3 regions of the Kitasatospora sp. NPDC004240 genome follow, and region 3 is predicted to be linked to each of the others. Evidence: riboswitches for the same ligand, from Rfam matches in the RefSeq annotation. Region 3 holds a riboswitch; each other region holds the start of a gene.
What was found. A riboswitch is a leader RNA that binds a small molecule or an ion and turns the genes downstream of it on or off. The one in region 3 is predicted to bind S-adenosylmethionine.

Region 1: another riboswitch for S-adenosylmethionine. It lies ahead of ACWEQL_RS09490 (glutathione S-transferase C-terminal domain-containing protein); the one in region 3 lies ahead of ACWEQL_RS02430 (aminotransferase class V-fold PLP-dependent enzyme).
Region 2: another riboswitch for S-adenosylmethionine. It lies ahead of thrC (threonine synthase); the one in region 3 lies ahead of ACWEQL_RS02430 (aminotransferase class V-fold PLP-dependent enzyme).

Annotation. Positions count from the first base shown of each region.
Region 1 is NZ_JBSGFD010000024.1:50,393-57,720, forward strand. Features, by position in the region: gene ACWEQL_RS09485 (phytoene desaturase family protein) at 133-1,545, opposite strand; SAM riboswitch class IV at 1,850-1,962, shown strand; gene ACWEQL_RS09490 (glutathione S-transferase C-terminal domain-containing protein) at 2,316-3,200, shown strand; gene ACWEQL_RS09495 (MerR family transcriptional regulator) at 3,256-3,678, opposite strand; gene ACWEQL_RS09500 (MDR family NADP-dependent oxidoreductase) at 3,710-4,792, opposite strand; gene ACWEQL_RS09505 (hypothetical protein) at 4,905-6,062, opposite strand; gene ACWEQL_RS09510 (amino acid aminotransferase) at 6,130-7,328, opposite strand, start outside; gene ACWEQL_RS09515 (DMT family transporter) at 7,325-7,328, opposite strand, start outside.
Region 2 is NZ_JBSGFD010000049.1:433-7,760, reverse strand. Features, by position in the region: gene ACWEQL_RS15740 (hypothetical protein) at 1-112, opposite strand, end outside; gene groL (chaperonin GroEL) at 307-1,929, opposite strand; gene ACWEQL_RS15730 (cold-shock protein) at 2,367-2,570, opposite strand; gene ACWEQL_RS15725 (MoaD/ThiS family protein) at 3,254-3,532, opposite strand; gene thrC (threonine synthase) at 3,577-4,860, opposite strand; SAM riboswitch class I at 4,878-5,011, opposite strand; gene ACWEQL_RS15715 (glucosyl-3-phosphoglycerate synthase) at 5,172-6,212, shown strand; gene ACWEQL_RS15710 (alpha,alpha-trehalose-phosphate synthase (UDP-forming)) at 6,250-7,328, shown strand, end outside.
Region 3 is NZ_JBSGFD010000005.1:22,690-30,017, reverse strand. Features, by position in the region: gene ACWEQL_RS02445 (hypothetical protein) at 1-208, opposite strand, end outside; gene ACWEQL_RS02440 (rhomboid family intramembrane serine protease) at 411-1,205, shown strand; gene ACWEQL_RS02435 (Lrp/AsnC family transcriptional regulator) at 1,202-1,483, shown strand; gene ACWEQL_RS02430 (aminotransferase class V-fold PLP-dependent enzyme) at 1,521-2,885, opposite strand; SAM riboswitch class IV at 2,938-3,054, opposite strand; gene trpD (anthranilate phosphoribosyltransferase) at 3,184-4,260, opposite strand; gene ACWEQL_RS02420 (hypothetical protein) at 4,413-4,838, opposite strand; gene ctaE (aa3-type cytochrome oxidase subunit III) at 5,246-5,866, shown strand; gene qcrC (cytochrome bc1 complex diheme cytochrome c subunit) at 6,051-6,857, shown strand; gene qcrA (cytochrome bc1 complex Rieske iron-sulfur subunit) at 6,854-7,328, shown strand, end outside.

The DNA of each region.
Region 1 (7,328 bases), on a different contig from region 3:
ACCGGCCGTGCCGGGTGACCCTCAAGTGCGCCGAGCCGGCCGCCCATCTGCGCGGCCTGCGCGCGGCGGCGGTGGCGCTGCACGGGCGGGTGCGGGGCCGGTCGGGCCCTGTGCGCGGCGGCGTGGGGCGGGTCAGAGCCGGCGGAGGGCGTACGCGGCGGCGTTGGCGCCGCACATGCCGTGGACGCCGGGGCCGGGCGGGGTGGCCGCGGAGCAGAGGTAGTGGCCGGGGAGGCCGGTGGCGTAGGGGGTGAGGGTGGGGCGGGGGCCGAGGAGCAGCTGGGGGACGTCCTTGGCGCCGGTCATGATGTCGCCGCCGACGAAGTTCGGGTTGGCCGCGGCGAAGCCGGCCGTGGTGGTCACCGCCCGGCCGAGGACGCGCTCGCGGAAGCCCGGGGCGAAGCGTTCGATCTGCGCGGTGATCGCCCCGGTGGCGTCGCCGGGGTAGCCGGCCGGGACGTGCGCGTACGCCCACACGGGGTGGACGTCGCCGGCCGAGCGGCCCGGGTCGGCCAGGTACTGCTGGCCGACCAGGACGAACGGGCGCCCGGGCATCCGGCCGGCGGCGACGGCCCGTTCGGCGGCGGCGACCTCGGCGAAGGTGCCGCCGAGGTGCACCGTGCCGGCGCGCCGGGCGGGTTCGGCGGTCCACGGGACGCCGCCCGCCACCGCGAAGTCGACCTTGAACGCACCCGGGCCGTGCCGGAAGCGCCGGTAGGCCCGGGCGATCCGGGGCGGTAGCCGGTCGCCGAGGATGTCCGCGACGGCGCCCGGCGCCAGGTCGTACAGGGTGACCGCGGCGGGCGGCAGCCGGTCGAAGGAGGTGACCCGTACGCCGGTCTCGACGGTGCCGCCGAGCGCGGTGAGCTCCGCCGCCAGCGCCCGGCTGATCGCCCCGGAGCCGCCCGCCGCCACGGCCCAGCCGTGCCGGTGCCCGGCGGCCAGCAGGCCGAGGGCGACGCTCGCGCTCAGCGGCCGGTGCAGCGGCCGGAACGCGTGCGCCGCCACCCCGCCGAACAGGGCCCGCGCCCGCTCCCCGGTGAACGCCCGGGCCAGCGCCGAGGCCGGCAGCAGCGCCGGCGCCCCGAACCGGGCGAGCCGCAACGGGTGGCGCGGTACGCGCAGCAGCGGGCCCATGACGTCCTCGGCGAGCTCGTCCCAGCAGGCGGCGGACGGCCCGAACAGCCGCCGCCAGCGAGCGCCGTCCGGCGCGCCGAGGCCGGCGGCGGTCTCGGCGACGGAGCGGTGCAGCACCCCGGCCGTCCCGTCGTCGAGCGGGTGGGCGCAGTCGATCTCCGGCCACCGCCACTCCAGCCCGTGGCGGCGCAGGTCGAGGCCACGCAGGAAGGCCGAGCCGACGCCCATCGGGTGGACGGCCGAGCAGTGGTCGTGCACCAGGCCCGGCAGGATCGCCTCCGAGCTGCGGGCGCCGCCGCCGACCTCCCCGGCGGCCTCCAGCACGGTGACCCGCAGGCCCGCCCGCGCCAGCACGACCGCGGCGGCGAGCCCGTTGGGCCCCCCGCCGACCACCGTCGCGCCGCTCATCGGGGGCCTCCTCAGCTCGCCGGCTCGCCGCCGGAACCGTCGGTGCGGCACCCGCCACGTCGGTCCCCGGCCACGCTACCGGCCCGGCCGCCCGCCGGCCCGCCGGGCCCGCCGTGCGGTCAGCCGGCCGCCCGGCGGGCCGTCCCGGTGAAGGGCGCGGCCACGGCGGCCTCCTGACATGCCCTCGGCGCGACCGCGAGGACGGCCCCCACCACCTCGCGGTCGTGCCGTCCTCGTTATTGACGACCCCTCGGGCGCTCGACCAGACTGCTGGGGACGGTCACGATTGTCAGCGCCCGCCGCGGGTCTCCCGCGCGGGTCATCGGCTCCGGCCCGCTGGCAGGCAACCCTTCCACCGCGACGGGGTGCCCCGGGTGACGACCGGGTCCCGCCGATGCGGCGGGACAAGCGTGGTCCCGCCCCGGCGGGTCCCGAGGGATCGGACGGGTGGACGTGGGCGGAACGCGGAGGCAGCCGGGCGGCGCCCGCCGCCCGCTGCGCCCGGCGAGCCCCCTGACCAGACGTCTGCACATCGACCTGCTGCGCGTCTGCAGCGCGAGCGGACCGAGGGCCTGACCCGGCCGGCCGCCCCGGGACCACCCCGTCCCGGAGCCACCCGCCTGACGGCCACGTCCCCCCGGACCACCGGACCACACCCCAGCCCGTGAGCCGCGGCGCCGGTCCGGCCGGAGGCGGGGTCCCCGCGTCCCCTCCCGCCTCCGCGTCCCCCCCCATCAGATCACCGGGGCTCCCTCACCCATTGGAGAGTCATGCCCGAGCTTTTCGTTCCCGCCTCCGACCCGGCGTCCCGTACGCCGCAGCCCGACCCCTGTCACCCCGCCGAGCCGGTCCCGGACCACGCGCACCGGTTCCGCGGCCGCATCGGCGCCCGCCGCGGCGGCGGCTTCTACCCCGCCTCCCAGCGCTACCGGGTGTACCTCTGTCCCGGCTGCCCGGATTCCCTCCGGGTCGCGATCACCCTCGACCTGCTCGACCTGCGCGACACGGTCTCCGTCGTCCACCTCGCCACCCCCGAGGCCCACCGGGAGCTGCGCCTCGCGTACGAGACGGCGCTCCACCACTACGAGGGACCGCTCACCGTGCCGGCGCTCTGCGACCGGTGGAGCGGGCGCATCGTCAGCAACCACACCCCCGACATCCTCCGCGACCTGGCCGAGCACCTGGCCGACCGCACCCGGGACGACCTGCCCGACCTGCGCCCGGCGGACCTCGCCGAGGCCGTGGACGCGATCGCCGAACTCCTGGCCGAGGCCGTCCCGGAGGCGGCCGGGTGGCGCGAGGGGGCCCCCGAGCAGCTGTCCCAGGCACTGGACCTGGTCGACCGCCGGCTGGCCGCGGACCCGTACGTGCTGGGCGCCCGCCCGACCGCGGCCGACGTGGACCTGTGGGTGGCCCTGGTCGAGCTGGACACCGTCCACCGGCCCCGGATGGACCCCGCCGAGGCCGCCGCCGTGGCCGACCGGCACCGCCTCTGGGCCTACGTACGCCGGCTGCACCGCCTCCCGGCCTTCCACCGCAACCTCCCGGCCGAGTTCCTGACCTCCCCCCGGCGCCGCTTCGGCCGCTGCCTGGACCTCGACGAGATCCCCGACGGCCCGGCGGCCCCCGTGGACCGCGCGAGCCACGCGGCGTGACGACGACCGGGCGGCCGGCCCCGGGTGACCGGAGCCGGCCGTTCGGCCGGGGTGATCAGCGCCGGGTGACGGCGGTGGTCGGGCCGGGTCGGCCGGCCTCCCGTCCGGGGAGGCCGGCCAGCCGGGTGGCGAGGCCCTCGCGCAGCGCGGTCAGCCGGGCGATCTCGGCGTCGAGGGCGGCCAGCCGCCGCAGCGCCACGCCGACCGCGGGCGTGGCGGGTTCCCCGCTGCCGCAGCGGACCGGGTCCACGTCGGCGCCGGCCAGGTGCAGCCGCTCGGCGCTCGCCCGGAGGTCCTCGACGGTGAGGCCGAGCGCCAACAGCTCGCGGATCACCCGGACCCGGGCCACCTCGGCCGGGCCGTACTCCCGCTGGCCGGAGGCCGTCCGCCGGGGCGGCGGAAGCAGCCCGCGCTGCTCGTAGAACCGCAGGGCGCGGGGTGTCGTCCCCGCTGCCGCCGCCGCGTCGCCGATGCGCATGCCGCCCGCCCTCCGCCCGTCGGGTGCCGGGTCACAGCGCGACGACGACCGTCCCGACGTGCTGACCGGCGAACACCTCCTCCAACGCGCGCGGGGCGCCGTCCATGCCCGCGATCCGGACCACGGGCAGGTCGATCAGGCCCTCGTCGAGCCAGCCGGCGAAGTGCTCCCGCCACTCGGGGAGGGTCTCCGGGTGGTCCAGCGGGCTGACCCCGCGCAGGGCGATCCGCTTGACGACGAGTTGGACCGAGTCCAGCCCGACCGGCGCCGCGGTCCCGCTCCCGTCCGGGGACAGCTGCCCGGACAGCGCGCCCACCAGGGCGAACCGGGCCCCGGGACGGGCCGCCCCGACCGCGGCCGCGAGCTGCTCGCCGCCGACGGTGTCCACCAGGACGTCGATCCCCTCCGGCGCCGCCTCGGCGAGCTGCCCGGCGATCGGGCCCGCGCCGCGCACCACGGCGGCGTCGTAGCCGAGTTCGTCGACCAGCCGGCGCGCCTTGGCCGCCGAACCGGCGCTGCCGACCACCCGGCCGGCGCCCAGCAGCCGGGCGATCCGGCCGGCCGCGGTGCCGACCGACCCCGCCGCGCCGGTGACGAACACCGTGTCACCGGGGCGCAGTCCGGCGCCCACCGTGAGCGCGACGTAGGCCGTCCACCCCTGCGTCAGATGGAGCGCGGGGTCGACGAGCGGCGCCCCGCCGAGCCGGGTCACCCCCTCGGCGGGCAGCACCGCGTACTCGCGCCAGCCGAGCCAGTGCGAGACGAGCTCGCCGACCCGGGGCCCCTGCCCGTCGCCGCCGTCGTCGGGCCCGGCGGCGGTCACCACCTCGCCGACCGCCGCGCCCAGCAGGGTGTCGCCGGGGCGCAGGGCGGGCAGCGGCGCCCCCGGTACGCCGCCCCCGATCAGGGTGCGCACCGCGGCCCCGACGTGGAAGTACCGGTTGCGGACCAGGATCTCCCCGGGCCCGGGGACGGGCAGCGGCACCTCGACGACGGCCAGGTGCCCCGCATCCGGCAGCCCCTCGGGCCGGGTGAGCAGGCGCACCTCCCGGGAGGTCGCGGGCAGGGCGGCGGACGGCGCGGCGGACGCGGGGACGGAGGCGGTGACGGACACGGCGGAGCTCCTGGGCGGGTCGGGATCGGTACGACGGAGGACCCGCGCACCGGTCGCGGAGGAGCGGCCGCGCGGGGTCGGGAGACGCTAAACCCTGCCCCGCGCGTCAGGGTCAAGCGCCGGCCGCGCCCCCGCCGCCGCTGGCCCCGGCCGTCAGGGCGGTCGTCAGGAGGTCCAGGTCGGCGGCCAGCGCGCGGCGGGCGGCCGCGCCCATCAGCCCGGGGCGCAGGGGCAGCGGCAGGGCCCACCAGTCCTGGGTGACGGTGTGGGGGCGGTGCCCGGCCGCGTCGGGGTGGACGGGTGCGGCGAGGCGGGCGGACTCCGCGCGGGCCGCGAGGTAGGCGGCGAAGCGGGCACCGGCGGGGACGGCGGTGGCGGCCTCGCGCTTCAGCCACAGGTTGAGCGGGGACGGCGAGCTGACGCCCCAGTGCTCCGGGTCGAAGCTGACCAGCACGGGGCCGACCGCGGCCACGGTGAGCTCGAAGGAGTAGTACGGCGCGACGGTGCGGTACGACCGCCACTCCGCCCTGGAGACCGTGGCCCCCGCGTCGCGCAGCAGCTCGCGGGCGGCGTCCACCGTCCGGACGGCCTTGGTGAAGGTCGCCCCGGCGCCGCCGGTGCGCAGTTCGGCGAGCGTCCACGGCTCCAGCTCGTGCTCGAACCTCTGCACCAGGCCCTCCAATTGGTCGGCGTCGCAGGCGAGTGGGTGGTGCCCGTCGGCCGGCCGCGGGGCCAGGACGGCGAGCAGGTCGGTCCAGGCGATCACGCCGAGCCGTTTGGCGTCGCGCAGCTCGCGTCGGCGCAGGCCGTTCTCGTCCTCGGCCCAGTCGGGCGCGTCGGGGTCGGCGAGGCCGGCCGCGACGGCGCGCTCGAACAGTTCGTGCTGGAGCTCGCGCAGGCGTCCGCGCGGGCAGACGACGATCAGCGCCCCGCCGCGGGTGAGCCGCTTGAGGTAGCCCTCCGGCTGGGTGCCGGGCTGCAGCGGGGCGCCGAACTTGCCCTCGACGATGATCCAGGTGCCGTCCGGGCCGCGTCCCTCGACGTCGGTGTAGCCGGGCTTGCCGTCGACGGTGGCGAAGACGTCCGGCTCGAAGTGGATGCCCGCGGTGACCTCGGGCGGCGGGCCGGCCGGCCCGAGGGACAGGGCCGCCATGGCGGCGCGCGCCTCGGGGTGGGTGTCCAGCAGGTAGCAGAGCGCGGTGGTGGCCAGTCGCTCGCGCCGGTCGGTCAACTGGTCGGCCAGATGGGCGAGCAGCCCGGAACTCCGCACGGATTCCCCCTCCTCGGATTGCCGGCGCCAGGCTACCGGCCCCCGGCGCCGGGAGGGGGAGGTGTGGTCAGATCACCCCGGCCGTGAGGACGGCGGCGATGCTCCGGGCCAGGTGGGGGACCTCGGAGGCGGCGACCCCGGCGATGTTGATCCGTCCGGCGGTGGTGCCGTAGACGGCGTGCCGGGTGCGCAGGTCCAGCATCTGGCCGGGGGTCAGCGGGAGCATCGAGAACATGCCGCGCTGCCCGGCGAGCAGGCGGGCCACCCCGGGGTGGCCGAGCGCCTCCAGCCGGGTGACCAGGTCGGTGCGGACGGCGGTGATCCGTCCGCGCATGGCGTCCAGCTCGGCGTGCCACTCGGCCCGCAGCCGCGTGTCGTCCAGGATGGCGGCGACCACGGCCGCGCCGTGCTCGGGGGGCATCGAGTAGACGGTGCGGGCGAGGTTCTGCAGGGCGGTCTCGGCGCGGCCGGCGGCCTCCCGGGTGGGGGCGACGACGATGGCGCAGCCCGTGCGGTCGGCGTAGAGGCCGAAGTTCTTGGAGCAGCTGACGGCGATCAGCAGCTCGGGGAGGACGGCGGCGAGCTCGCGGGTGCCGGCCAGGTCGGCGTCCAGGCCGTCGCCGAGACCGTGGTAGGCGAGGTCGACGAAGGGGACCCAGCCGTGCCGGGCGGCGTGCTCGGCGAGCAGCGGCCAGGCGGAGGCGGGCAGGTCGACGCCGGTGGGGTTGTGGCAGCAGCCCTGGAGCAGGACGACGTCGCCGGCCCCGGCCGCGTCGAGGTCCCGCAGCACCGCGGCCGTGTCCACCGTGCCGTCGGAGTCCAGGTGGCCGAGGTAGCCGTAGGTGCGGACGGTGAGGCCGGCCGCCTCCAGGATCGGGCGGTGGTTGACGTACGCGGGGTCGCTGATCCACACCGTGGCGCCGGGGCGGGTACGGCGGACCAGGTCGGCCAGCAGCCGCAGCGCGCCGGTGCCGGCCACGGTCTGGATCGCGGTGGCCCGGTCGGGCAGCGCGCCCTCGCCCAGGACCAGCGAGGTCATGGCCCGGTTGAAGGAGAGGTTGCCGGACAGACCGCGGTACTCCTTGGAGGCGCAGCGCTCGGCGAGCAGCCGCTCGGCCTCGCGGACGGCGGACATCACGGGGGTGATGCCGGTCTCGTCGCGGTAGACGCCGAGCACCAGGTTGAGCCGCTCGGGGCGCGGGTCGGCCTCGATCTCGGCGGCCACCGCCCAGAGCGGGTCGACGGGGGAGGGGGGCAGCAGCTCAA
Region 2 (7,328 bases), on a different contig from region 3:
GCTCGACCAGCGACACCACGGCGGCGTCCGCCGCGTCCCGGGCGGTCAGGTCCGCGAGGATCAGCGCCCTCGCGTTGTGCAGGGCGGTCTCGATGTCGTCGTCAGCAGCCATCCGCCCATTCTCCCAAACCCCGCACCACCCGCCCCCACGGCCGGAGCCACGGCCCCCACCGCCGAAGCCCCACCCCCAGGAGCACCCAAGCCCCGGGGCCCCCTCCGGGGCCACCCCGGAAACGCCGCACGGGCGGCTCCCCGGAGGGAACCGCCCGTGCGATCGGAGACTCGTCCGATCCCGTGGAAGCGGGATCAGAAGTCCATGTCACCGCCCGGCATGCCGCCGCCGGCGGCCGCGGCGGCCTTCTCCGGCTTGTCGGCGATGACGGCCTCGGTGGTGAGGAACAGCGCCGCGATGGAGGCGGCGTTCTGCAGCGCGGAGCGAGTGACCTTGGCCGGGTCGATGATGCCCTCGGCGACCAGGTCGACGTACTCGTTGGTGGCGGCGTTCAGGCCGTGACCGGCGGGGAGGTTGCGCACCTTCTCCACCACGACGCCACCCTCCAGGCCGGCGTTGGTCGCGATCTGCTTGATCGGGGCCTCCAGCGCGACCTTGACGATGTTGGCACCGGTGGCCTCGTCGCCGTCCAGCTCCAGCTTGTCGAAGGCGACACCGGCCTGCAGCAGCGCGACGCCACCACCGGCGACGATGCCCTCCTCGACGGCGGCCTTCGCGTTGCGGACGGCGTCCTCGATGCGGTGCTTGCGCTCCTTGAGCTCCACCTCGGTGGCCGCGCCGGCCTTGATGACGGCCACGCCGCCGGCCAGCTTGGCGAGGCGCTCCTGGAGCTTCTCGCGGTCGTAGTCCGAGTCGCTGTTCTCGATCTCGGCGCGGATCTGGTTCACGCGGCCGGCGACCTGGTCGCTGTCGCCGCCACCGTCGACGATGGTGGTCTCGTCCTTGGTGATGACCACCTTGCGGGCGGTGCCCAGCAGGTCGACGCCGGCGTTCTCCAGCTTGAGGCCGACCTCCTCGGAGATCACGGTGCCACCGGTGAGGATGGCGATGTCGCCGAGCATGGCCTTGCGGCGGTCGCCGAAGCCCGGGGCCTTGACGGCGACGGACTTGAAGGTGCCGCGGATCTTGTTCACGACCAGGGTCGACAGGGCCTCGCCCTCGACGTCCTCGGCGATGATGACGAGCGGCTTGCCGCTCTGCATGACCTTCTCCAGCAGCGGCAGCAGGTCCTTGACCGAGCCGATCTTGGAGTTGGCGATGAGGATGTACGGGTCCTCGAAGGTCGCCTCCATGCGCTCCAGGTCGGTCGCGAAGTAGGCGGAGATGTAGCCCTTGTCGAAGCGCATGCCCTCGGTGAGCTCGAGCTCCAGACCGAAGGTGTTGCTCTCCTCGACGGTGATGACGCCTTCCTTGCCGACCTTGTCCATGGCCTCGGCGATGAGCTCGCCGATCTGGGTGTCGGCGGCCGAGATGGAGGCGGTGGAGGCGATCTGCTCCTTGGTCTCCACGTCCTTGGCCTGGGCCAGCAGCTGGTCCGAGACGGCGGCGACGGCCTTCTCGATACCGCGCTTCAGGGCCATCGGGTTGGCGCCGGCGGCGACGTTGCGCAGACCCTCGCGGACGAGCGCCTGGGCGAGCACGGTGGCGGTGGTGGTGCCGTCACCCGCGACGTCGTCCGTCTTCTTGGCGACCTCCTTGACGAGCTCCGCACCGATCTTCTCGTACGGGTCCTCGAGCTCGATCTCCTTGGCGATGGAGACACCGTCGTTGGTGATCGTGGGGGCGCCCCACTTCTTCTCCAGCACGACGTTGCGACCCTTGGGGCCGAGCGTGACCTTCACTGCGTCGGCGAGCTGGTTCATGCCACGCTCAAGGCCGCGGCGAGCTTCCTCATCAAAGGCGATGATCTTGGCCATCTGAAGTGGTCCTCCGGGACACGGTCGACTGCTCGGACCAAGGGGTGCCCGCGACGGACGGCCCTGGTGTGCGGGGGTCCATTCCCCTACCGCTCCCTGGGGCCTCACCGACCCGGTCCGCTTATCACTCTCAAGCTGTGAGTGCTAACGCCAATGATTAGCACTCTGGGGTGGCGAGTGCAAGCCCAATCGGCGATCCCGCGAGCCGCGCCCGCCCCTCCACGGAGGCCCTCCCGCCCCGCCGCGGAGGCCCTCCCGCCCCGCCGCGCGACCGTCGACGGGGCCCGCGCCGGGCGCCTCCCCGACACCGCGCGGGCCCGGGGGCGGAGGCACCCCGGACACGCCGACGGGCCCGTACGCCGATACGTACGGGCCCGTCGCGAAGCGAGAGGTCCACCAGCCGGTGGGCCGAGCCGAACTCCTGGAGCCGGAAGGTTTCAGACCGCCGCGCGGACCATGTCCGCCTGCGGGCCCTTCTGTCCCTGAGAGATCTCGAACTCGACCCGCTGGCCCTCCTCAAGGGTGCGGTAGCCGTCCATCTGGATCGCGCTGTAGTGGACGAAGACGTCCGCACCACCGTCGACCGCGATGAAGCCGTAGCCCTTCTCCGCGTTGAACCACTTGACGGTGCCCTGAGCCATTCCGAACTCCCCTAGTGCTGTGCTGGCCCTTCACGCGCCCGCAGGTCTGCGGGCCCGGGTCTGGTTGAGGCCGGCCCGGGGAACCCCCCCTGAGCGCAGCCCTGCACACCGCGATCCCCGGCCGGGCCCCGGACGGACTCCGGTGAACGGGTGATTGCGTCGACCGCGGCTGAATGTATCCGGATAGACGCCCTCTGCAACAGGCCCAGCCGATACGAATTCGCTCGGTCCATCAAGGGACAGGTCGGGCCAGAACCGGGTGAACTCGGCATTCCGTCCCGGACATGGCGGGCGAATTACCCAAATCCCCTCATGAATTCTGACATCCGCCTGACATGATTCACGGCTTCGGGGCGGACGCGGGTCTCGCCCGCCGGACGGGGCGGGGGCGCCCCGTTCCCCTCCGGGCGAAACTCTACTCCGACCGGGGCGACTAAAAATTCACGCCGCAATACGACGAGCCGCCTTCACGTCCGGAGAGTGCAATTCCGGACGTGAAGACGGCTCAACAGGTCAAACAGGTCGAACGGAACCGAACCGGCCGAATGCACCGGGCCGGCGGACCGCATCGATCAGGCCAATCGGAGCGACCGGCCGGTCAGGCCGGTCGAGCCGGCCGGACAACGAGGTCGACCGGGCCGAGAGGGCCGACCCGGCCGAGAGGCCCGACCGTCACCGGGGCCTCAGCAGCCGCCGGCCACCGCCGGGATGATCGAGACGCCGGCGCCGTCCTTGATCTCCGTGGCCAGGCCCTCGGCGAAGCGCACGTCGTCGTCGTTGACGTACACGTTCACGAAGCGGCGCAGCTTGCCGGTGTCGTCCAGGAGGCGGGCGGCGATGCCCGCGTGGTTCTTCTCCAGGTCGGCGATGACCTCACCGAGGGTGGCGCCCTCGGCGGTCACCTCGGCGGCGCCGCCGGTGTAGGTGCGCAGGATGGTGGGGATGCGGACGTTGGCGCTCATGGCGGTGGCTCTCCTAGCTGGGGGGCGGAGCGGGGCGGGGAAGGTCAGACGGAGGCGAGGCCGGCGGCCCGGAAGGACTCCAGCGACGGCCGGATGACGGTGGTCATGCCGGCGTCGGAGACGGCGTCCAGGGTCTTCAGGCCGTCGCCGGTGTTGATCGCGACGGTCTCCTTGGCCGGGTCCAGCTGACCGGTCTCGACGAGCTTCTTCAGCACGCCGACGGTGACCCCGCCCGCGGTCTCGGCGAAGACGCCCTCGGTGCGGGCCAGCAGCTTGATCGCGGCCACCACCTCGGCGTCGGTGACGTCCTCGACCGCGCCGCCGGTGCGGCGGGCGATGTCCAGCACGTACGGGCCATCGGCCGGGTTGCCGATCGCCAGCGACTTGGCGATGGTGTCCGGCTTGACCGGCCGGATCACGTCGTGGCCGGCCTTGAACGCGGCCGAGACCGGGGAGCAGCCGGCGGCCTGGGCGCCGAAGATCCTGTACGGGCGGTCCTCGACCAGGCCGAGCTTGATGAGCTCCTGCAGACCCTTGTCGATCTTGGTGAGCTGGGAGCCCGAGGCGATCGGGATGACGATCTGCTCCGGCAGCCGCCAGCCGAGCTGCTCGCAGATCTCGTACGCCAGCGTCTTGGAGCCCTCGCCGTAGTACGGGCGGAGGTTGACGTTGACGAAGCCCCAGCCCTCGCCGGCCGGGTCGCCGATCAGCTCGGAGCAGAAGCGGTTCACGTCGTCGTAGTTGCCGTCGATGCCGACCAGCTGACCGCCGTAGACGCCGGCCATGACGACCTTGCCCTGCTCCAGGTCGTGCGGGATGAAGACGCAGGACTTGAAGCCGGCCCGGGCGGCGGCCGCGCCCACCGCGCCGGCCAGGTTGCCGGTGGAGGAGCAGGAGAGCGTGGTGAAGCCGAAGGCCCGCGCCGCCTCGATCGCGCAGGCGACCACGCGGTCCTTGAACGAGTGGGTCGGGTTGCCGGAGTCGTCCTTGATGTGCAGCTGGGCGGTGAAGCCGAGCTCGCGGCCCAGGTTGTCCGCCTTCACCAGCGGGGTCCACCCGGGGTTCAGGTTGGGCTTCGAGGCGACGTCGGCCGGGACGGGCAGCAGCGGGGCGTAGCGCCAGATGGAGGCCGGACCGGACTCGATCCGCTTGCGCAGCTCCTCGGCGGCCTCGCTCCCGAAGTCGTACGCGATCTCCAGCGGACCGAAGCACTCCAGACAGGCGAAGCTGGGGCCGAGCGGGAACCGGGTGCCGCACTCGCGACAGGACAGCGCGGCGGCGGGGCCGAGGTCAACGGTGCTGACGGGTGCGGCAGTGTCGATAGCCATGATGGCGGAGGCCTCTCTCCTCATCTTCCCCGTGACGCGGGCGCGCCACGGGCCGGAATTGGCACCTGTCCCGCCGGGGCCTGTACGACAGCCGCGCGAGAAGGTTGCCGGGACGTCAACGGGCCGTTCCCTCAGTCCCTCTGGATGAGCTCTGTGAAGTTGTGGTCCTGCTCAGCGGTGACCCCGGCGTGCGAAGGTCCGACCGCTGTACGAAGACTGTATCCGAAGGCGTCAATGCCGAAAGGGACCGTCCGCCACGCGAGATGGACCGTTTCACCCGAGCAGAGTCAGCGATCCTCAGGAGTGTGCCCGTGCCCGCCGAACCGACACCCGAGCTCCTCCCGGAGGTGGCGTCCTGGCTGCGCCGCCGCTCCTGGAGCGCGGCCGACCGTCCGGTGCGCACCCTGCTGGACGCCAAGCGGGCGGCCGGCCGCGCCGGCACCGTCAGCGTGGTCCTGCCCGCCCTGGACGAGGAGGCCACGGTCGGCGACATCGTCCGCACCATCCGGCGCGAGCTGATGGAGCGCCTGCCGCTGGTCGACGAGCTGGTGGTGGTCGACTCGGGTTCGGCGGACGGCACCGCCGCCGCGGCCGCCGGCGCCGGGGCCCGGGTGGTGCGCCGCGACGACATCCTGCCGCGGCTGCCCGCCGCCCCCGGCAAGGGCGAGGTGCTCTGGCGCTCGCTGCTGGTCACCCGTGGCGAGATCGTCTGCTTCGTCGACGCCGACCTGCGCGAGTTCGACCCCGCCTTCGTCTCGGGCATCGTCGGCCCGCTGCTCACCGATCCCGGGATCCAGCTGGTCAAGGCCATGTACGACCGGCCGCTGGAGGTGACATCGAGCGGCTCCGCCGCGGGGGAGGGCACGGTCATCCCGTCGGGCGGCGGCCGGGTGACCGAACTGGTCGCCCGCCCCCTGCTCAACCTCCACTGGCCGGAACTCGCCGGTTTCGTCCAGCCGCTCGGGGGCGAGTACGCGGCCCGCCGCTCGCTGCTGGAGCGGCTGCCGTTCCCCACCGGCTACGGCGTCGAGCTCGGCCTGCTCGTGGACGCGCTGGAGACCGCCGGTCTGGACGCCCTCGCCCAGGTCGACGTCGGGGTCCGCCACCACCGCCACCAGGACGGCCAGGCGCTCGGACGGATGGCGGCCACCATCTACCGCACGGCCCTGGAGCGGCTCGACCGCACCCACCGGCTGAAGGCCTCCGCCGACCTGGTGCACCCGCTGCTCACCCAGTTCACCCGCGATCCGCTGACCCGTACCTTCACCGCCCACAGCCACCCGGTGACCGCCCTGGAGCGGCCCCCGATGCACACCGTCCCCGAGTACACCGGCCGCCACCCGGTGCTCTGAGCGTTTGCCGACCCCGCCCCCCGGCAAGGTTCCAACCATGGGCGATCTCACGACCGAACGTTCGAGTCCGACCGGCACCGCCCCCGTGCTGGTGGCCTCCAACCGGGGACCGGTGTCGTTCGGCGCCGCGGCGGACGGCACGCTGACCCTGCGGCGCGGCGGCGGCGGCCTGGTCTCCGGCCTGTCCGCGATCGACGATCCCGACGCCGTCTGGGTCTGCGCCGCCCTCGGCGAGGCCGACCGCCGGGCCGCCCGCGAGGCCCCGGACGGGCGCCTGGACCGCGCCGGGCACGACGTCGGGGGCCAGGCCGTACGGATGCTCGACATCGACCCGGAGACCTTCGCGCGCGCCTACAACGGCGTCGCCAACTCCACCCTCTGGTTCGTGCACCACCTGCTGTACGCCACACCCACCGCGCCCGCCTTCGACGAGGACTTCCGCACCGAGTGGGCCGCCTACCGGGAGTACAACGCGGCCTTCGCCGCCGCCCTGGCCGCGGAGGCCGCCCCGGGCGCCGCCGTCCTGGTGCAGGACTACCACCTCTCGCTCACCCCGGCACTGCTCCGCGCCGCCCGCCCCGACCTGCGCATCGGCCACTTCTCGCACACCCCGTGGGCGCCGCCCGAGTACTTCCGGCTGCTGCCGGACGACGTGGCCGGGGCCGTGCTGACCGGGGTCCTCGGCGCCGACCGGGCCGGGTTCCTCACCCGCCGCTGGGCGCTCGCCTTCGCCGACTGCTGTGAGGCCCTGCTGGGCGCCGAGGTCGACCGCGAGGCGCTCACCGTCACCCACGCCGGGCGCACCACCGTCCTCGGCGTGCACGCCCTCGGCGCCGACGCGGACTTCCTGCGCGAGCGCGCCCACCGCCCGGACGTCGACGAGCGGCTCGCCGTCCTGCGCGCGGCGGTCGGCGGGCGCCGCACCGTCGTCCGGGTCGACCGCACCGAGCTCAGCAAGAACATCGTCCGCGGCCTGCTGGCCTACCGGCACCTGCTGCGCACCCGCCCCGAGTGGCACGACCGGGTGGTGCACATCGCCTTCGCCTACCCGTCCCGCACCGACCTCGCCGAGTACCGCGACTACACCGACCGGGTCCGCCGGCTGGCCGCCGAGAT
Region 3 (7,328 bases):
CGACCTGGTCCACCGCGTTGCACCAGCGGCAGCGCACCGACTCGACCGTCTCGCTGAGCACCTCGGTCTCCTCGACCTTGGACTCACCCGCCAGGTCGAAGTGGAGGAACTCGACGACCCGCGCCGAACGGGTCACGTCGAAGCGGGTGAGGTTGCCGCACAGGGTGCAGCGCCAGCGGGTCTCTGCGGTCAGGGCGGGGACGGTCATGGGAGGTCCTCTCGGGTGGTCCCTGGGTGGGCACAGGCGCTCCCCCCGGAGCCCCGGCGGCGTCGGCGGGAGGCGGGAATGCCCGCCCCAAGCCTATTGCCTGGGGCAACAACGCCGACCACCGGTACGCGGCCTCCGCCGGGTGGGCCACATGCCGTACAACGCGGTGCCGGAGCCGCCGGACGGAGGAATGCTTGGCCGCATGGCGACCCCGGTCCTCGACCTCACCGGCGCGCGGGGCGGCCGCCCGAGGGGGCCGGCCCCGACCGTCACCCTCCTCCTGATCGTGCTCAACACGGCGGTCTTCCTGCTCGGCCCGGCGGCCGGGCTCAATCCGCTGTACGGCACCGGGCAGGACCGGATCTGCGCCGAGCAGCGGTACGAGCGGCGCTGGGGCGCCGTCCCCGCCGAACTGCTGGCCGGGCACCCGCTCACGGCCGAACAGCTGGCCGGTGTCCCCGACCCGGCCCCCGGCTGCCCGGCCGCGCCCACCCCGGGCAAGGTGCCGGCCCTCTCGGTGCTCAGCTCGCTCTTCCTGCACGGCGGCTGGCTGCACCTGCTGGGCAACCTGCTCTTCCTGCACGTCTTCGGCGCCGGCGTGGAGGCGCGGCTGGGCCGCGGCCGCTTCCTCCTCTTCTACCTGGCCGCCGGCTGCCTGGCCGCGTACGGCTACGCGCTCGCCGAGGCGCACTCACCGGACGCGACCCGGGTGCTGATCGGCGCCTCGGGGGCGATCTCGGCGGTGCTCGGCGCCTATCTGCGGCTCTACCCCCGCTCCCGGGTCACCACCCTGGTGCCGCTGCTGCTCTTCCTGCCGCTGCGGTTCCCGGCCTGGCTGGTGCTCGGGCTCTGGTTCTCGCTGCAGTGGTGGTCGGTGCGCTCGGCGGAGCCCGGCGTCGCCTACCTGGTGCACGTCATCGGCTTCACCGTCGGCTTCCTCCTCGCCAGTGCCCAGGGCCTAAGCTGGCGGCACCTCACAAAGGAGCCCGAACAGTGATCACCGCCATCGTCCTCATCAAGACCAGCGTGGACCGCATCCCGGAGATCGCCGAGGCGATCGCCTCGATCGAGGGGGTCAGCGAGGTCTACTCGGTGACCGGCGGCTACGACCTGGTGGCGATGGTCAGGGTGCGGCGGCACGACGACCTGGCCGAGGTGATCCCGGGCCGGCTGAACAAGGTCCCGGGCGTGGCGCACACCGAGACCCAGATCGCCTTCCGGACGTACTCCCAGCACGACCTGGAGGCCGCCTTCGCCCTCGGCCTGGACGAGTAGCGGCCTCCTTCTCCGGCATCCCCCGCCGGCCCCGCGGTCAGCCCGCCCGGCGGGTGTCCGCGACGCAACGGCCGCCCTCGTTGCGGTAGTTCCAGGCGGCACCGTCCGTGACCAGCGCGCGGACGGCGGTCAGGAAGCGGTCGACGTGCTCGTCCGGGGTGCCGGCGCCGAAGCTGACCCGGATCGCGTTCAGGCTGCGCTCGCCCGGCAGCGAGGGCTCCGGCGCGCCGCACTCGGAGGGCGCGGCCTCCTCGTCGCCGAGCAGGGTGCGCAGCAGCGGGTGCGCGCAGAACAGCCCGTCCCGCACGCCGATCCCGTACTCGGCGGAGAGCGCCGCCGAGAAGTGCGAGCTGTTCCAGCCCTGGACGACGAAGGAGAGCACGCCCACCCGGGCGGAGCCCTCGCCGAACAGGTTGAGCACCTTGACCTCGGGCACCTCGGCGAGGCCCGCCGTCAGCCGGTCGACCAGCTGACGCTCGCGCGCCTCCAGCGCGTCGAAGCCGGCCTCGCCCAGCGCCCGGCAGGCGGAGGCGATGGCGTAGGCGCCGATCACATTGGGCGAGCCGGCCTCGTGGCGGGCGGGGCCGGCGTGCCACTGCACCGCCACCGAGCCGTCGTGCTCCCGGGCGACCGTGCGGGTGGCGCCGCCGCCGGCCAGGTAGGGCTCGGCCGCGTCCAGCCAGTCGGAGCGGCCGGCCAGCACCCCGGCGCCGAAGGGGGCGTACAGCTTGTGGCCGGAGAAGGCGATCCAGTCGACGTCCAGCTCGCGCACCGAGACCCGGTGGTGCGGGGCCAGCTGGGCCGCGTCCAGCACCACCCGGGCGCCGTGGCGGTGCGCGGTGGCGGTGAGCTCGGCGACCGGCCACAGCTCGCCGGTGACGTTGGAGGCGCCGGTGACGCAGAGCAGCGTGGGACCCTCAGGCGCCGCGGCCAGCGCGGTCTCCAGCGCGGCGACCGCCTCGGCGTGCGAGCGCGGCGCGCGCAGGTAGGTGACGTCCAGTCCGGCGTGGGCCCAGGGCAGCAGTGAGGCGTGGTGCTCGGTCTCGAAGGCGAGCACCCGGGTGCCCGCCGGGACGGCGCCGGCCAGCAGGTTGAGCGAGTCGGTGGTGGCGCGGGTGAAGACCACCTGGTCGCCCTCGCGCAGGTCGAGGAAGTCGGCGACGGTCCGGCGGCTCTGCTCGAACAGGTCGGTGGACAGCTGGGAGAGGTAGCCGGCGCCGCGGTGCACGCTGCCGTAGTAGGGCGCGTAGGCGGCGACGTCGTCCCACACCCGCTGCAGGGCCGGGGAGCTGGCCGCGTAGTCGAGCGGCGCGTAGGTGACCTTCTCGCCGCTGGCCAGCGGGACCTGGACGTCGTGGCCGAGGACGGCGAGCGGGGCGCGGGAGGCGGTGGCGAGGGACATGGGGATGCACTCCTTCTACGGGCCTAGGACCCCGGGAGTGTGTGTCAACCGGCGTCCGCGCTTGTCACACGGACGGATTGCCGGTGACCCGGTCCTCACCCAGGGCACCCCGCCACGGACGGAGGGTTGCCGGACAGCAAGCTGGGGCTTGACGCTGCCACTCATGACCTGGCGAAGACTCTAGGACGCGTCCACCGGGTGGTCAAACAGATGTCCGCCATGTGGACGCACCGGGGCCCGCGGGGAGCGTTCCCCGCGGGCCCCGGCCCGGGACGGCCCGAGGACGGCCCGAGTCGCGTCAGCCCCGGGAGGTGGCGTCCGACCAGCGGCGCAGCAGTTCCTGGGCGGCGCCCGAGTCGATCGCCCGCGCGGCCCGCTCCATCCCCGCCGCCAGCTGCTCGGTGAGCGGCGCGTCGGTGAGGTCGAGGGCGACCAGCGCGGCGGCGGCGTTCAGCAGGACGGCGTCCCGCACCGGTCCGCGCTCCCCGGCCAGCAGCCGGCGGGCGACCTCCGCGTTGTACGCGGCGTCGGCCCCGCGCAGCGCCTCGATCCCGACGGTCTCGATGCCGACCTCGCGCGGGTCGAAGCCGGTCTCGGTGACCGAGCCGTCGCGCACCACCCACACCCGGGAGGTGGTGGTGATGGTCAGCTCGTCCAGGCCGTCGTCGCCGCGGAAGACCAGGGCGGTGGAGCCCCGCCGGGCGAGCACGCCGGCGATCAGCCCGGCGAGCCGGGTGTCGAAGCAGCCGATGGCGTGCGCGGTGACCTTGGCCGGGTTGGTCAGCGGGCCGAGGATGTTGAAGGCGGTGGGCACGCCGAGGTCGCGCCGGGCCGGGGCGGCGTGGCGCATCGACGGGTGGAACTTGGCGGCGAAGCAGAAGGTCAGCCCGACCTCCTCGGCGACCTCGGCCACCCGGCGGGCGCTCAGGTCGAGGGCGATGCCGAGCTTCTCCAGCACGTCGGAGGAGCCGCTGGCCGAGGAGGAGGCCCGGTTGCCGTGCTTGACCACCTTGGCGCCGGCCGCGGCCGCGACGATCGCCGACATGGTGGAGATGTTGACGGTCTTGGCGCGGTCGCCGCCGGTGCCGACGATGTCCACGGCGGGGCCGGGGATCTGCAGCGGCTCGGCGTGCGCGTACATCGCGTCGACCAGGCCGGAGATCTCGTCGACCGTCTCGCCCTTGGCCCGCAGCGCGACCATGAAGCCGGCCACCTGCACCGGGGAGGCCTCGCCGCTCATGATCTGGTCCATCGCCCAGGCGGTGTCCGCCCGGTCCAGGTCCTCGCCGCCCAGCAGGGCCGCCAGGATGTCCGGCCAGGTGCGGACCACCTGCACGGGGTCGCTACCGCCGTTCGCAGGGTTCACGTTCACCATGGCTGACTCCAGCTCTTGAAGGGAGCTCCGGGAGGTCCCCGCGAGCGGAGCCAGCCTATCGAGCGGGGGGTGGCGTCCTGTCCCCCTTTCTCTAAGAGTGAGATACCCAGGTGAAGGGCGGGGCCGGACGCCCGCCCCGCGGGCCGTACGGCTCAGTGGGTCGCCGGTGTCCGCTTCTCCACGCGGGCGCGGAGCAGGGTGGCGGCCGCCTCGGCCAGCGCCACCGGGTCCACCGGGCGGCTGATCGCCGCGTCGGCCCGGCTCCAGGCCGCCAGCCAGGAGTCCTGCGGCCGGCCGATCAGCACCAGCACCGGGGGGCAGCCGTAGATCTCGTCCTTGAGCTGGCGCCCGAGGCCGAGCCCGCCGGCCGGCACCGCCTCGCCGTCCAGCACGCAGAGGTCCACTCCCCCCTTCTCCAGCGCCCGCAGCACCGCGGGGGTGGTGGCGCACTCCAGGTAGTCGAGCTCGGGAAGGTCCGCGGCCGGCCGGCGGCCGAGGGCCGTCAGCACCTGCTCGCGCGTGTTGCGGTCGTCGCTGTAGACGAGGACGGTGAGCGTCTCGTCGGTCGTGTGCGCCATGGGCCCCTGCTTCCTCTGAAGTGTGATCCGGACCACGTCCACCTCATCCGGATGCTACTCCCGATCACCGCCCGCGGAGCCCCTTCCGGCGTGATCCTTCCCGAGCCGCCGCGGCCGGGCCCCGACGGGGCTCACCCTCCCGGAGGACGGCGCGTCACCCCGGCGCCCGCAGACCACCCGTACGGCCGACGGCGGCCCTCCCCCCTACCCCGGGGCCGCCCCGCGGGGCCGCAGCGACACGCGGGGCAACAGGGTCGAAGAGGCCCCGAAGGAACCGTCAGAAAAGGGACACCGCGCTGCTCAGGCCACCTGCGGACGCCCCGTCGGGGCCCAGGGGGGCATACCGCACGCACCGGACACTCCGAGGGAGACCCCCCGGCGTGAAGACGGAATAAGGGACCGACATAATGTCCGTCGTGGCGACAGCAACAGCAGTAGAAACCGGGCACGCGCACGGATCGGTCAACCGGCCGAACATGGTCAGCGTCGGAACGATCGTCTGGCTCAGTTCCGAGTTGATGTTCTTCGCGGCCCTCTTCGCGATGTACTTCACGCTCCGCTCCGTCAAGGGAGCCGAGTTCTGGACCGAGAAGGCGCACGCCCTCAACGTGCCCTTCTCCTCGGTCAACACCACGATCCTGGTGCTCTCCTCGCTCACCTGCCAGCTCGGTGTGTTCGCTGCCGAGCGCGGTGACGTGAAGAAGCTCCGCTCGTGGTTCGTCATCACCTTCGTGATGGGCGCGATCTTCATCGGCGGGCAGGTCTTCGAGTACACCGAGCTGGTCAAGAAGGACGGCCTGACGCTGTCCTCCGACCCGTACGGCACGGTGTTCTACCTCACCACCGGCTTCCACGGTCTGCACGTGACGGGTGGTCTGATCGCCTTCCTGCTGGTCCTGGGACGGACGTACGCAGCCAAGCGCTTCACTCACGAGCAGGCCACCGCCGCGATCGTGGTGTCGTACTACTGGCACTTCGTCGACGTCGTGTGGATCGGCCTGTTCGCGACCATCTACCTGATCAAGTAACCAGCTGATCAGGTCGCTGGCCACCGGCCCGGGGTCCGCCGTCGACGACGACGGCCCTTTTGCCGGTGCCGACGCTCCCACCGACCGACCGCGCGCGCAGCCCTAGACGGGCAGCCTCGTGCCGGCCAGACCGGCCGCCGGGTGCACCCACCAGTCGACCAGATCCTGACACCGGGGTTATTCCGTGAAAAAGCTCTCCGCACGACGGCGCCACCCATTGGCGGCGCTGGTCGTCCTAATTCTCGCCCTGGCGGCCACCGGGGGGCTGTACGCCGCGTTCGCGCCCGCCGACAAGGCGCAGGCCGACGTGGCCGCGCAGTCGCTCGCGATCGAGGAGGGCAAGAAGCTCTTCGCCGTGGGCTGCTCCTCCTGCCACGGCCTCAACGGCCAGGGTTCCAGTGACGGTCCGAGCCTGGTCGGCGTCGGCTCCGCCGCGGTCGACTTCCAGGTCTCCACCGGTCGTATGCCGGCCCAGCAGCCCGGCGCCCAGGTGCCGAGCAAGCCGAACATCTACTCGCAGGCCGAGATCGACCAGATGGCCGCCTTCGTGGCCTCGCTCGGCCCCGGCCCGGTCACCCCGACCGAGGAGCAGTACACCTCGACCAACCCGGAGGACATCTCCAAGGGCGGCGAGCTGTTCCGCACCAACTGCGCCCAGTGCCACAACTTCGCCGGCAAGGGCGGTGCCCTGACCCAGGGCAAGTACGCGCCGTCGCTGGAGGGCGTGGAGGCCAAGCACATCTACGAGGCCATGCAGACCGGCCCGCAGAACATGCCGTCGTTCCCGGACACCATCATGCCCGAGGAGCAGAAGAAGCAGATCGTGGCCTTCGTCCGCCACACCAACGATGAGCCCAACCCCGGCGGTCTCACGCTCGGCAGCCTCGGTCCGGTGACCGAGGGCCTGTTCGGCTGGATCTTCGGGCTCGGCGCGCTCATCGTGGTCGCGATCTGGGTCGCCGCCCACACCACCAAGGCCAAGAAGTCATGAGCCAGGACATGTCAGAAGAAAACCTGCCGGAGTCGCACGGCTCCGCCGGGCACCACGAGGTGGCTGCCCACGGCGACCCGTTCGCCGACCCCGGCCTGCCGGCCCACGAGCCCCGCCGAACCGACATCGACGAGCGGGCCGCCAAGCGGGCCGAGCGCCAGGTCTCGATCATGTTCGTGGTCTCGATGCTCGCCACCGTGGGCTTCATCGCCTCGTACGTGGCCATCGACCCCGACAAGCTCGTCGAGATCTTCCCGCTGGGCAAGGTCAGCGCGCTGAACTTCGCGCTGGGCATGACCCTCGGTGTCGCGCTGTTCTGCATCGGCGCGGGCGCGGTCCACTGGGCCCGCACCCTGATGTCCGACCACGAGCTGCCGGCCGAGCGTCACCCGATCGAGGCCGACGACGAGGTCCGCGCGGACGTCATCGAGCAGTTCAGGACCGGCGCCGCCGAGTCCGGCTTCGGCCGCC